One region of the uncultured Sulfitobacter sp. genome, then DNA from elsewhere that is predicted to be linked to it. Evidence: riboswitches for the same ligand, from Rfam matches in the RefSeq annotation. Region 1 holds a riboswitch; the other holds the start of a gene.
What was found. Region 1 has a riboswitch for cobalamin ahead of nrdH (glutaredoxin-like protein NrdH). Riboswitches for the same ligand answer to the same signal wherever they lie in the genome.

Region 1 (5,105 bases):
AGATTCGACATGGTGATGCGCCCGGCGATGGGGTTGGCACGGTTCACCGTGTCTTCGAACATGATATAGGGATAGCCGCTTTCGAACTGGATTTCCGCCAAGGTCTGAAAGAACTCGCGCGCGTTGATCTTTTTCTTGCGGATGCGTTTGTTGTCGACCATCTCGGCGTATTTCTCGGTGACCGAAATGTCCGAGAACGGCACGCCGTAAACCCGCTCAACATCGTGGGGCGAGAACAGATACATGTCCTCGTTTTTCTTGGCCAATTCAAAGGTGATGTCGGGGATAACCACGCCAAGGCTGAGCGTCTTGATGCGAATTTTCTCGTCCGCGTTTTCACGCTTGGTGTCCAAAAACTGAAAGATATCAGGATGATGCGCATTCAGATACACAGCACCTGCACCTTGGCGTGCACCAAGCTGGTTGGCGTAGGAGAATGAATCCTCAAGCAGTTTCATCACCGGGATCACGCCTGAGGACTGGTTTTCGATCCCCTTGATCGGGGCTCCATGTTCGCGCACGTTGGTCAGCATCAAGGCCACGCCACCGCCGCGTTTACTAAGCTGCAGGGCAGAGTTGATGCCGCGCCCGATGCTTTCCATGTTGTCCTCAAGACGCAGCAGGAAACACGAGATCAGCTCGCCCCGGCTTTGCTTGCCCGCGTTCAGAAATGTCGGTGTGGCGGGTTGGAAACGGCCCGACAGAATTTCATGCATGAACGCCATCGCTTGGGTCTGATCGCCCTGCGCCAGCGTCAGCGCAGTCATCACAACGCGGTCCTCGTAGCGTTCCAGGAACCGTTTCCCGTCACGGGTTTTCAGCGTGTAGGAGGTGTAATATTTGAACGCGCCCAGAAAGGTTGGAAACCGGAATTTTTGCTTGAATGCCGTGTCCCAAATCTCGCGCAGGAATTCGGCTGGATAGGCCTTCAGCACCGCGGCCTCGTAATAGCCTTCGTCGACGAGATACCCGAGCTTTTCCTCAAGCGAGTGGAAGAACACGGTGTTCTGGTTCACATGCTGCAAAAAGTATTCGCGCGCGGCCTTGCGGTCGGCGTCAAAACGGATGTGCCCCGCCTCGTCATATAGGTTCAGCATCGCGTTCAGCGCGTGATAGTCCAGCCCAGCGGTCATACCGTCATCAAGCATTCTGTTCTCCAAAATTTGTCCAGCCCGTCGCGAATGCGGGCGATGTCTAGGTCCGTGCCTGCCAGCTCAAACCTTGTGAGCACGGGCACGTTGCATTTCTTGGCGATCACGTCGCCCGACAGCGCAAAGGTCGCGCCAAAGTTACGGTTTCCCGCACCGATCACACCGCGCAGCAGCGCGCGGCGTGTCGGTTCATTCAAAAAGCGGATCACCTGTTTGGGCACCGCGCCGCGCCCTGCGCCATCGGCGAATGTTGGGCAGACCAGCACAAAGGGGCGGGCAGGGGCTGGCATCGGATCAGACGGGCGAATGGGAATGCGCATGGCATCAATCCCAAGCGCTGCAACCAGCCGCGCGGTATTGCCCGTTGCCGACGAATAATAGACCAGCCCGCCCATTGCCGGTCAGGCCAACTGACCAATCATGTCGGGCCGGAAACCCGCCCAATGCGCATCACCCGCGACCACGACAGGCACCTGACGGTAGCCCATTTCGGTCACGCTTTGCATGGCTTCGGCATCTTGTGTCAGGTCGATCACACGGTATTCCAAACCGCGCATATCCAGCGCACGGGTGGTGGCGGTGCATTGCACGCAAGCGGGTTTCGAATAAACTGTGATGGTCATGCCCATATCCCTATCTGTTGTGGTGCAAAGGGACGGGGGCGCGCGGGGCATAGGCCAACACGGCCACAACCTTCAACACGTCCTCAAGCCCTCCGCTCGCGGTGGTTCGTATCGTGCCAAGGCAGGTCTCCTGGCTCACGGCTCGGATGTGGGGGCCTCCTTCCCGATGCGGGTGCATCAGTGGGTCATAGGCCAACACTTGCCGCTTACAGTTGCGGGGGCAGCACCGGTATCACACCGGTTTCCCTCTTAGCCTGCGACTCGCGCCGCAGGAACCAAAGCAACTACATATTGGGGTGTAATGCCGTTTGGTGTCAATATGCTGTTATTGGGATCGGGTAAATTTTTCTGTGATCAGACCGCAGCGGCGGGGATTTACCCTTGAGCAATGCCAAGCCCCCGCCGATATGCATCACTCCTCAGGTGGGCGCAAGGCGATGATGCGCAGGCCCGGTGCGCCTTTGAAGTCCTCGTTCTTGCGGATAAAGCGAATGGTGCCGTTCGCCGTAATCCGGGCAAGTAATTTTCCGTCCGGCGTCTCGTTGCGCCAATCGTCGAGCGTAAATTCCTCGGATAGTTTTGTGATGCGGAAGGTCCATCCGGCAGCCATCAATTTCTCAAGCTCGGCGTGGGTGGCCTCTAGGCCGAGGGGGCGCCCCCCCAAGGTGCGGGGCAATTGGTGGCGGCTGCTGTCGGCACGTTCGCGCATCACCTGAAACACGTTTTCACGCCCGAATTCCGGGGCAAGGTCCGTGGTCACCAGCGTGTTATAGGCGTCGTTATCCGTGGCCGCGATCAGGGTGGCATAGCTGACCAGCTCGACCCGCTGTTCTGCGGCCTCTGACAGGATATCACCCGAGAATGTATCGATGCCCGCAGCGCGTGCTTTGCGCAGGCGGATGAAGTTCGGATCGGTCATCAAAACGGGCACTTCGGCCTTGCGCAGCACCTCGGCCAGCGCGGTTGTCCAATCCGCCCCGCCGATGATCACGACGCCCGGCACATCGGCACCCGCCAGCCCCAACAGCCGCGCAAAAGGCGCGAGGGTAAATCCGTTGACCACGACCGTCACCGCCACAAGGGCGAATGCCAGCGGTGCAATCAAGGCGGCGTCTTCAAAGCCAAGGCTGAGCAAGCGTTCCCCGAAAAGGCCCGCCACGGCGACCAGAACCACACCGCGTGGTCCGGTCAAGGCGACCAGCAGCTTTTCGCGAAACGGAATGCCAGAGCCGATAAGCGAGATAAACACCGTCAGCGGGCGCGCGACCAGCACGACCACGGCCACAAACGCCGCCGCGCGCCAATCAAGATTGCCAAGCGCGTCCACATCCAGACCCGCAGCAAGCAGGATAAACACGCCCGACACCAACAGCACGGTCGCGTGTTCCTTGAAGCGGCGCAGCTCTTCGTAGCTGGGCAGTTTTGAGTTCGCGATCACGATCCCCATGATCGTCACGGCCAGCAGCCCGCTTTCATGCAGCACGGCGTCAGATGCGGCGAACACCCCCAGCAACAAGGCGAAAAGCACGGGTACTTTCATATATTCCGGCACCCAGCCGCGTTTGAACCCGCGCGACAGGCCGACGCCAGCCGCCACGCCGGCAGCGGTTGCCACGGCAGCCCCGAGCAGCAGTTCGATCATCGCCTCGGACGCCGTGGTGGCCGTGTTCAGCGCCAGCACGACCTCGAACGCCAAGACAGCGGCCAAGGCCCCGATCGGATCGTTAATGATGGCTTCCCATTGCAGCAGGGTCGCGGGGCGGCGCGACAGCCGCGCGGTGCGCAGAAGCGGCGCGATCACGGTGGGGCCGGTGACGATCATGATGCCACCAAACACGGCCGAGCTGGACCAGCTAAGCCCCGCCACATAATGCAGCGACAGCGCGGCCATTAGCCACCCCAAAGGCGCGCCGATATAGACCAACCGCCTGACCCCGCCAACCGCGTCTTGCAGCGTGTGAAAGTTCAACGACAGACCGCCCTCGAACAGGATGATCGCCACGGCGATGGAGATCATGGGGGCCATCAACGGCCCGATATCGCGGGCGGGATCAAAGATGCCAAACACCGGCCCGATCAGAATACCGGCGACCAGCATCAGTACGATTGCAGGCATGCGCAGACGCCATGCGATCCATTGCGATCCAACGCCTATGGCACCGACCAATGCGATTGCCGTTACGGGGTTCAGCGCGCCAAGCGTTTCTGTTGCCACAATGTGATCCATCTATTGTTGGTGGTTTGAAATAGCATGTGACGGGCGCGAGGCAATAAATATTCCGGTTGTCACAGGTCTAGGGGCAAACACAAAAACGCGGACACCGTTGGGTGCCCGCGCGTTCGTAAAGTGGGGGATGGTTCAATCAGCAGATCAGGCCGATTGCATATTCAGCGCCATCCCGTCGTATTGCCCGCTGATTGCGGCATCGGCCAGAACATCGGCAACATCCCGGCGCGACGCCTCGGCTGATGTGTCCACGTCGTCGCCCAAGATCACGTTATCGCTGCGCGGGTCATCTGTCAGGGCAACGGGGCGCAGAATGGCATAAGTTAAGCCGGATGCTTTCAGGTGCTCATCAGCGGCGTGCTTGGCCTTGATGTAGTGGGCCAGATCGCCTGACGGGTTTTCCTGATCCGCCCCGACCGAGCTGAGCATGACAAAGCGTTTCACGCCCGCCGCTGCGGCCAGATCGGTCAGACGCTGCGCGCCGTCGCGGTCAACCTTATCGGTCATTCCGGCATCCGTGTCGCCGCCTGAACCGGCGGCAAACACGACGACATCCATGCCTTGGCAAACGTCATCCGACAAATCGGTCAGGTCGCCGTGGCGCAAATGCGTGCCCTTAGGCAGATCACTGGTGTCAGAGCTTTCGCGCACCAGTGCGGTTGCCTCATGCCCTTGATCAATAAGATTTTTCACCACATGCGACCCGGTTTTGCCTGTGGCACCTGCGACTAGAATATTCATGCTCATTTTTGTACTCCTTCAACGTGTTACTGTGTTTGATTGTGGTGTGCGGCCTGTTTGATCAGGGCAGAAAGATCGCTTTGACGTTCACGAATTCCTTCATGCCAAAGCCGCCATGCTCGCGCCCATAGCCGGAATCCTTGACCCCGCCGAAAGGCATATTCGGATCAGCTGCGCCAAATGAATTGATGCGCACCATGCCGGTGTCAAAATGATCGCGGACCAGTTTCAACGCGCGCTCTTCGTCGCGCGAGAAGATGCCCCCGCCAAGACCGTAGCGGCTGTCGTTCGCGATGCGCATGGCGTCGGCATCATCCTTGGCGCGGATGACGGCGGCCACGGGGCCAAAGATTTCATCGTCAT
Region 2 (5,105 bases), on a different contig from region 1:
CTTGTTGCAGGGGCCGTTGCCGCGCAGCACGTCAAAGAATTCATCCCAATCGGGCTGGGTGAAGTCATAATGCCCGCGTTCCTCGTTCCATTTCAGATCGGGGTCGGGGACGGTCAGGCCCAGATATTCGGCCTGCGGGACGCATTCATCGACGAATTTCTGGCGCAGCTCGTCATTGCTGTTCATCTTGATCTTCCACGCCATGGATTGCGCCGAATGGACCGAATTTTCGTCAGACGGGCCGAACATCATCAGTGCGGGGCCCCAGAAACGATTCAACGCGTCCTGCGCCATCTTTTTCTGCGCTTTTGTGCCATTCGCCATTTTCATCATGATGTCGTAGCCTTGGCGCTGGTGGAAAGATTCCTCTTTACAGATGCGGACCATCGCGCGGGCATAGGGGCCGTAGGATGTACGCTGCAATGGCACCTGATTCATGATCGCGGCACCATCAACCAACCAGCCCACAGCGCCCATATCTGCCCATGTTAGGGTCGGATAATTGAAGATCGAGGAGTATTTCATCTTGCCCGACAACAAGTCGCGGGTCAGTTGGTCGCGGGTGACGCCAAGGGTCTCGGCGGCACAATAAAGATACAAACCGTGGCCTGCTTCATCCTGTACCTTCGCCAGCAGGATCGCCTTGCGTTCCAGCGTGGGCGCGCGGGTGATCCAGTTACCCTCGGGCAGTTGGCCGACGATTTCAGAATGGGCATGTTGGCCGATCTGCCGGATCAGGTTCTTGCGATACCCGTCCGGCATCCAGTCTTTCGGTTCAATTTTGCCGCCTGCGTTAATCCGTTCCTGAAAGGCGCGTTCTTGCGGATCCATTTCGTCGAGGGATTTGACGCCTTCGCCGGTGGATTTGATCATCTGTGCATACATCGTTCAGATCCTTTCAGGTGGGATTAACAGTTAGCTTGCGCGTTCCAAAATGATGGCGACCCCTTGGCCGACACCAACGCACATGGTGCACAAGGCATAGCGGCCGCCTGTGCGTTTCAATTGCAGCGCGGCGGTCATAACCAACCGTGCGCCGGACATGCCCAGTGGGTGACCGATGGCAATCGCACCGCCATTGGCATTCACATGCGGCGCGTCGTCGGCAACCCCAAGGGCGCGCAGGGTGGCGATGCCTTGGCTGGCGAAGGCCTCGTTCAGTTCGATCACATCCATCTGGTCGATGGTCAGACCGGCGCGGGCCAGAACCTTTTGGCTGGCAGGGACCGGGCCAATACCCATGACGCGCGGTTCAACACCGGCGGCTGAAATACCCACGACGCGGGCAATCGGGGTCAGGCCGTGCTGGTTGGCAGCGGCCTCGGACGCCATCAGCATCGCGGCGGCACCGTCGTTTACGCCAGAGGCATTGCCGGCGGTGACCGTCAGGTCGGGGCCGTTGATCGGGCGCAGTTTGGTCAGCGCTTCCATCGACGTGCCGGGCCGTGGGTGTTCGTCGCGGTCAAATACAATCGGATCGCCCTTGCGTTGCGGGATTGTGACTGGCGCGATTTCATCCGCGAAAATGCCAGCCTTGTCTGCAGCATCCCAACGGTCTTGGCTGCGTTTGGCAAATGCGTCTTGATCGGCGCGGCTGACGTCATAGTCGGTGGCCACGTTATCGCCGGTTTCAGGCATCGATTCGACGCCATATTGCGCCTTCATCTTGGGGTTCACGAACCGCCAGCCGATGGTGGTGTCATAGACGGCATTGTTGCGCGAAAACGCGGTTTCGGCCTTGGGCATGACAAACGGCGCGCGCGTCATGCTTTCAACGCCGCCAGCAATCGCCAGATCCATATCGCCTGCCTTGATCGCGCGGGCGGCGGCACCGACGGCATCCATGCCCGAGGCGCACAAACGGTTGATTGTGGCACCCGGCACATCCACCGGCAGGCCAGCTAGCAATGCGGCCATACGCGCCACGTTACGGTTATCTTCGCCCGCTTGGTTGGCACAGCCAAAGATCACATCGTCCACCTTTGACCAATCCAGGTCAGGGTGGCGCGCCATCAGCGCAGCGATTGGCACAGCAGCCAGATCATCGGCCCGAACCGATGACAAAGCCCCGCCAAAACGGCCAATGGGTGTGCGCTGTGCGTCACAAATGAAAGCGTCCATGAAAGTCTCCCTTGATTAATGAGCCTAGGGATAGTCGCGATTCGCCGCAACTTAAATGTTACTTAAATGAAGAATAATTTTACAATATGTAACATGATTAAGACGTCGCTAAACAGCATTAAACGCGTGGAGTCGAAGGGGCGAGACCACGCGTTCAGGGTCGCCGTAAGCGACGTAACTATATGAAAGAAGACAGGATAAACGCAGCAGCTTAGTGCTGCGGCTTACATCTCCACGCCGTTTTGCGCTTTGATACCATCGCGGAACGGATGCTTGACCAAGGTCATCTCGGTGACCAGATCGGCGGCTTCGATCAGCTCTGGCTTGGCGTTGCGGCCGGTCAGGCAAACATGGGTCATCGCCGGTTTCTGGTGCAGCAGGAAATCCACCACCTCGTCGATGTCCAGGTAATCATAGCGCAGGGCGATGTTGATCTCGTCCAGCAGAACGAACTGAATTTCGGGGTCCAGGATCTGTTCCTTGGCCATCTTCCAACCGTTTTGCGCGGCGGCGATATCGCGTTCGCGGTCTTGGGTTTCCCAAGTGAACCCTTCGCCGGACACGAAGAACCGGCATTCATCGGCAAAACGTTCGGTCAGGAACTTGCGCTCTCCGGTGACCCAATTGCCTTTGATGAACTGCACCACAGCGCAGGGCATACCATGGGCAATGCAGCGCATGATCATACCAAAGCCCGAGGATGATTTCCCCTTGCCTGCACCGGTATGCACGATGATCAAACCCTTTTCGTCGGTCTTGGTCTGCATCATCTTATCGCGCGCAGCCTTAATCTTGCGCATCTTTTCGGTATGGCGGGCGTTGATGTCCTCGGTCATTGGGGTTCCTCGTTCTTGACAAGTCTCGTGGATTAGGACCATCTGCCCTTATGCTGGTTCCTGTGTAAACAGGTGAAAAGGGAATGTGTATCCGGTTTTATATCGGTAAATACAGCCGCCCCCGCGACCGTGAACGGATTTGAGGAGGATCAACGCCACTGGCCGAAGGCTGGGAAGGCAGATCCACCGTGGGCCAACGCCCGACAACCGTGAGCCGGGAGACCTGCCAGCAAGAGATGCCAAGACCGGACGGGGTGTTCCGGTGTCGGGGTTTGTTCCGTGTGTCGGTTCGCCTCGTCATCAGACCCGCGTTCCATTTACCAGATGGGACCGAGGACCATGAAAGATACTGAACAAAACGCCACCGGCGGCGGGCAACCAACACAGCTTTTGGTTTGCGTGAAATGTCGTCGTGGCCAAGAAACGCCCGAAGATGACCGGCGGCCGGGTCAAGCGCTCTATGACCGGATTGTCGCACTTGATCTGCCCGATGGGGTGCAGGTGGCCCCGGTTGAATGTCTGCAAAACTGCGACCACGGGTGCACCGTTGCACTGCGCGGGGACAGTGACAAATGGACCTATGTTTTCGCCAATGTAGACGAGGGCGACCACCCCGAGATGATCCTGGACGGGGCCGCGCGCTATCATGCGACCCGCGATGGTTTGATCCCTTGGCGCGAACGCCCTGAACACTTCAAACGCAATTGCGTTGCCCGCATTCCCCCTCTTTCTCAACCGCTGGAGTCCTGAGATGACTGATTTCGCAAAATTGCCTGTAACCGTGATCACCGGCTTTCTGGGGTCTGGTAAAACGACACTGATCCGCAACCTGATGCAAAACCCCGGCGGCAAACGTCTGGCCATTATCGTCAACGAATTTGGCGATGTGGGTGTTGATGGTGATATCCTGAAAAGCTGCGCCATCCCCGATTGCCCCGAGGAAAACATTCTGGAACTGGCGAATGGCTGCATTTGCTGCACCGTTGCCGATGATTTCATTCCCACGATCGAGGCATTGATGGCGCTGAACCCGCGCCCCGATCACATCTTGATCGAAACCTCTGGTCTGGCGCTGCCCAAGCCGCTTTTGAAAGCGTTTGATTGGCCTGATATCCGGTCGAAGATCACTGTGGACGGCGTCATCGCGCTGGCCGATGCCGAAGCCGTCGCAGCAGGTCGTTTCGCGCCCAATGTCGCAGCGGTCGATGCGCAGCGTCTGGCGGATGAAAGCATTGATCATGAAACGCCATTGTCCGAAGTATTCGAAGATCAGATTTCCTGCGCCGATATCATTTTGCTGACCAAGCCTGATCTGGCTGGTCCCGAGGGCGTTGCCAAAGCCAAAGCATTGATCAACGCAGAAACGCCGCGCCCCTTGCCCATTATCGAGGTGGCCGAAGGTGTGGTTGATCCGCGGATCATTCTGGGGCTTGAGGCCGCCGCCGAAGATGACATGGACGCCCGACCCAGCCATCACGACGGCCATGATGATCACGAACATGACGATTTTGAATCAATTGTCGTGGATATTCCTGAACAGACTGACCCTGCCGCCTTGGTCGCCGCCATCGAAGGGCTGGCGCGCGATCACAACATACTGCGGATCAAGGGATACGCCGCTGTGACAGGCAAGCCCATGCGCCTTTTGGTGCAAGCAGTTGGTGCGCGTGTGCGGCATCAATATGACCGACCATGGGGCGCAGATGAGGCGCGCCAAGGGCGTTTGGTTGTGATTGCCGAGCATGATGATATCGCCCCCGATGTGATCCGCGCCGCCTTGGGCGCTGTGCAAAGCCAGGCTGCCGAGTAACCAGATATGCATGTCATATTTCGGGAAAGCCATGGGTTGGAGGAGACCGACACACCAACAGATCTGGGGCAGGACGCCGCAGATCTGGTGGTGCTTTCGCTATCTGATTCCGATCTGGGGGCCTTTGCCGAAGCATGGCATCGGGGCGGCGGGGCCGAGGGGCGTCTGCCGTCTTTGCGATTGGCGAATATCGCCGCATTAAAACACCCGCTGTCCGTCGATACCTATGTGGAAAACACATTGTCCGGTGCGCGCGGCATCTTGATCCGATTAATTGGCGGCGTGCCCTATTGGCCCTATGGGCTGCAACAAATCCGCGCGCTGGCCCAATCACGCGG

Region 2: it holds a riboswitch for cobalamin, as region 1 does, so the genes downstream of both, AADJ11_RS02205 (DUF1636 domain-containing protein) here and nrdH (glutaredoxin-like protein NrdH) in region 1, are expected to answer to the same signal.

Annotation. Positions count from the first base shown of each region.
Region 1 covers NZ_CAXHZD010000003.1:214,259-219,363, reverse strand. The annotation lists gene nrdE (class 1b ribonucleoside-diphosphate reductase subunit alpha) at 1-1,148, opposite strand, end outside; gene nrdI (class Ib ribonucleoside-diphosphate reductase assembly flavoprotein NrdI) at 1,130-1,546, opposite strand; gene nrdH (glutaredoxin-like protein NrdH) at 1,553-1,774, opposite strand; cobalamin riboswitch at 1,877-2,069, opposite strand; gene AADJ11_RS11650 (sodium:proton antiporter) at 2,187-4,001, opposite strand; gene AADJ11_RS11645 (SDR family oxidoreductase) at 4,146-4,742, opposite strand; gene AADJ11_RS11640 (NAD-dependent succinate-semialdehyde dehydrogenase) at 4,804-5,105, opposite strand, start outside.
Region 2 covers NZ_CAXHZD010000001.1:465,715-470,819, forward strand. The annotation lists gene paaA (1,2-phenylacetyl-CoA epoxidase subunit PaaA) at 1-885, opposite strand, end outside; gene pcaF (3-oxoadipyl-CoA thiolase) at 916-2,121, opposite strand; gene cobO (cob(I)yrinic acid a,c-diamide adenosyltransferase) at 2,346-2,957, opposite strand; cobalamin riboswitch at 2,995-3,203, shown strand; gene AADJ11_RS02205 (DUF1636 domain-containing protein) at 3,297-3,707, shown strand; gene cobW (cobalamin biosynthesis protein CobW) at 3,709-4,767, shown strand; gene cobN (cobaltochelatase subunit CobN) at 4,774-5,105, shown strand, end outside.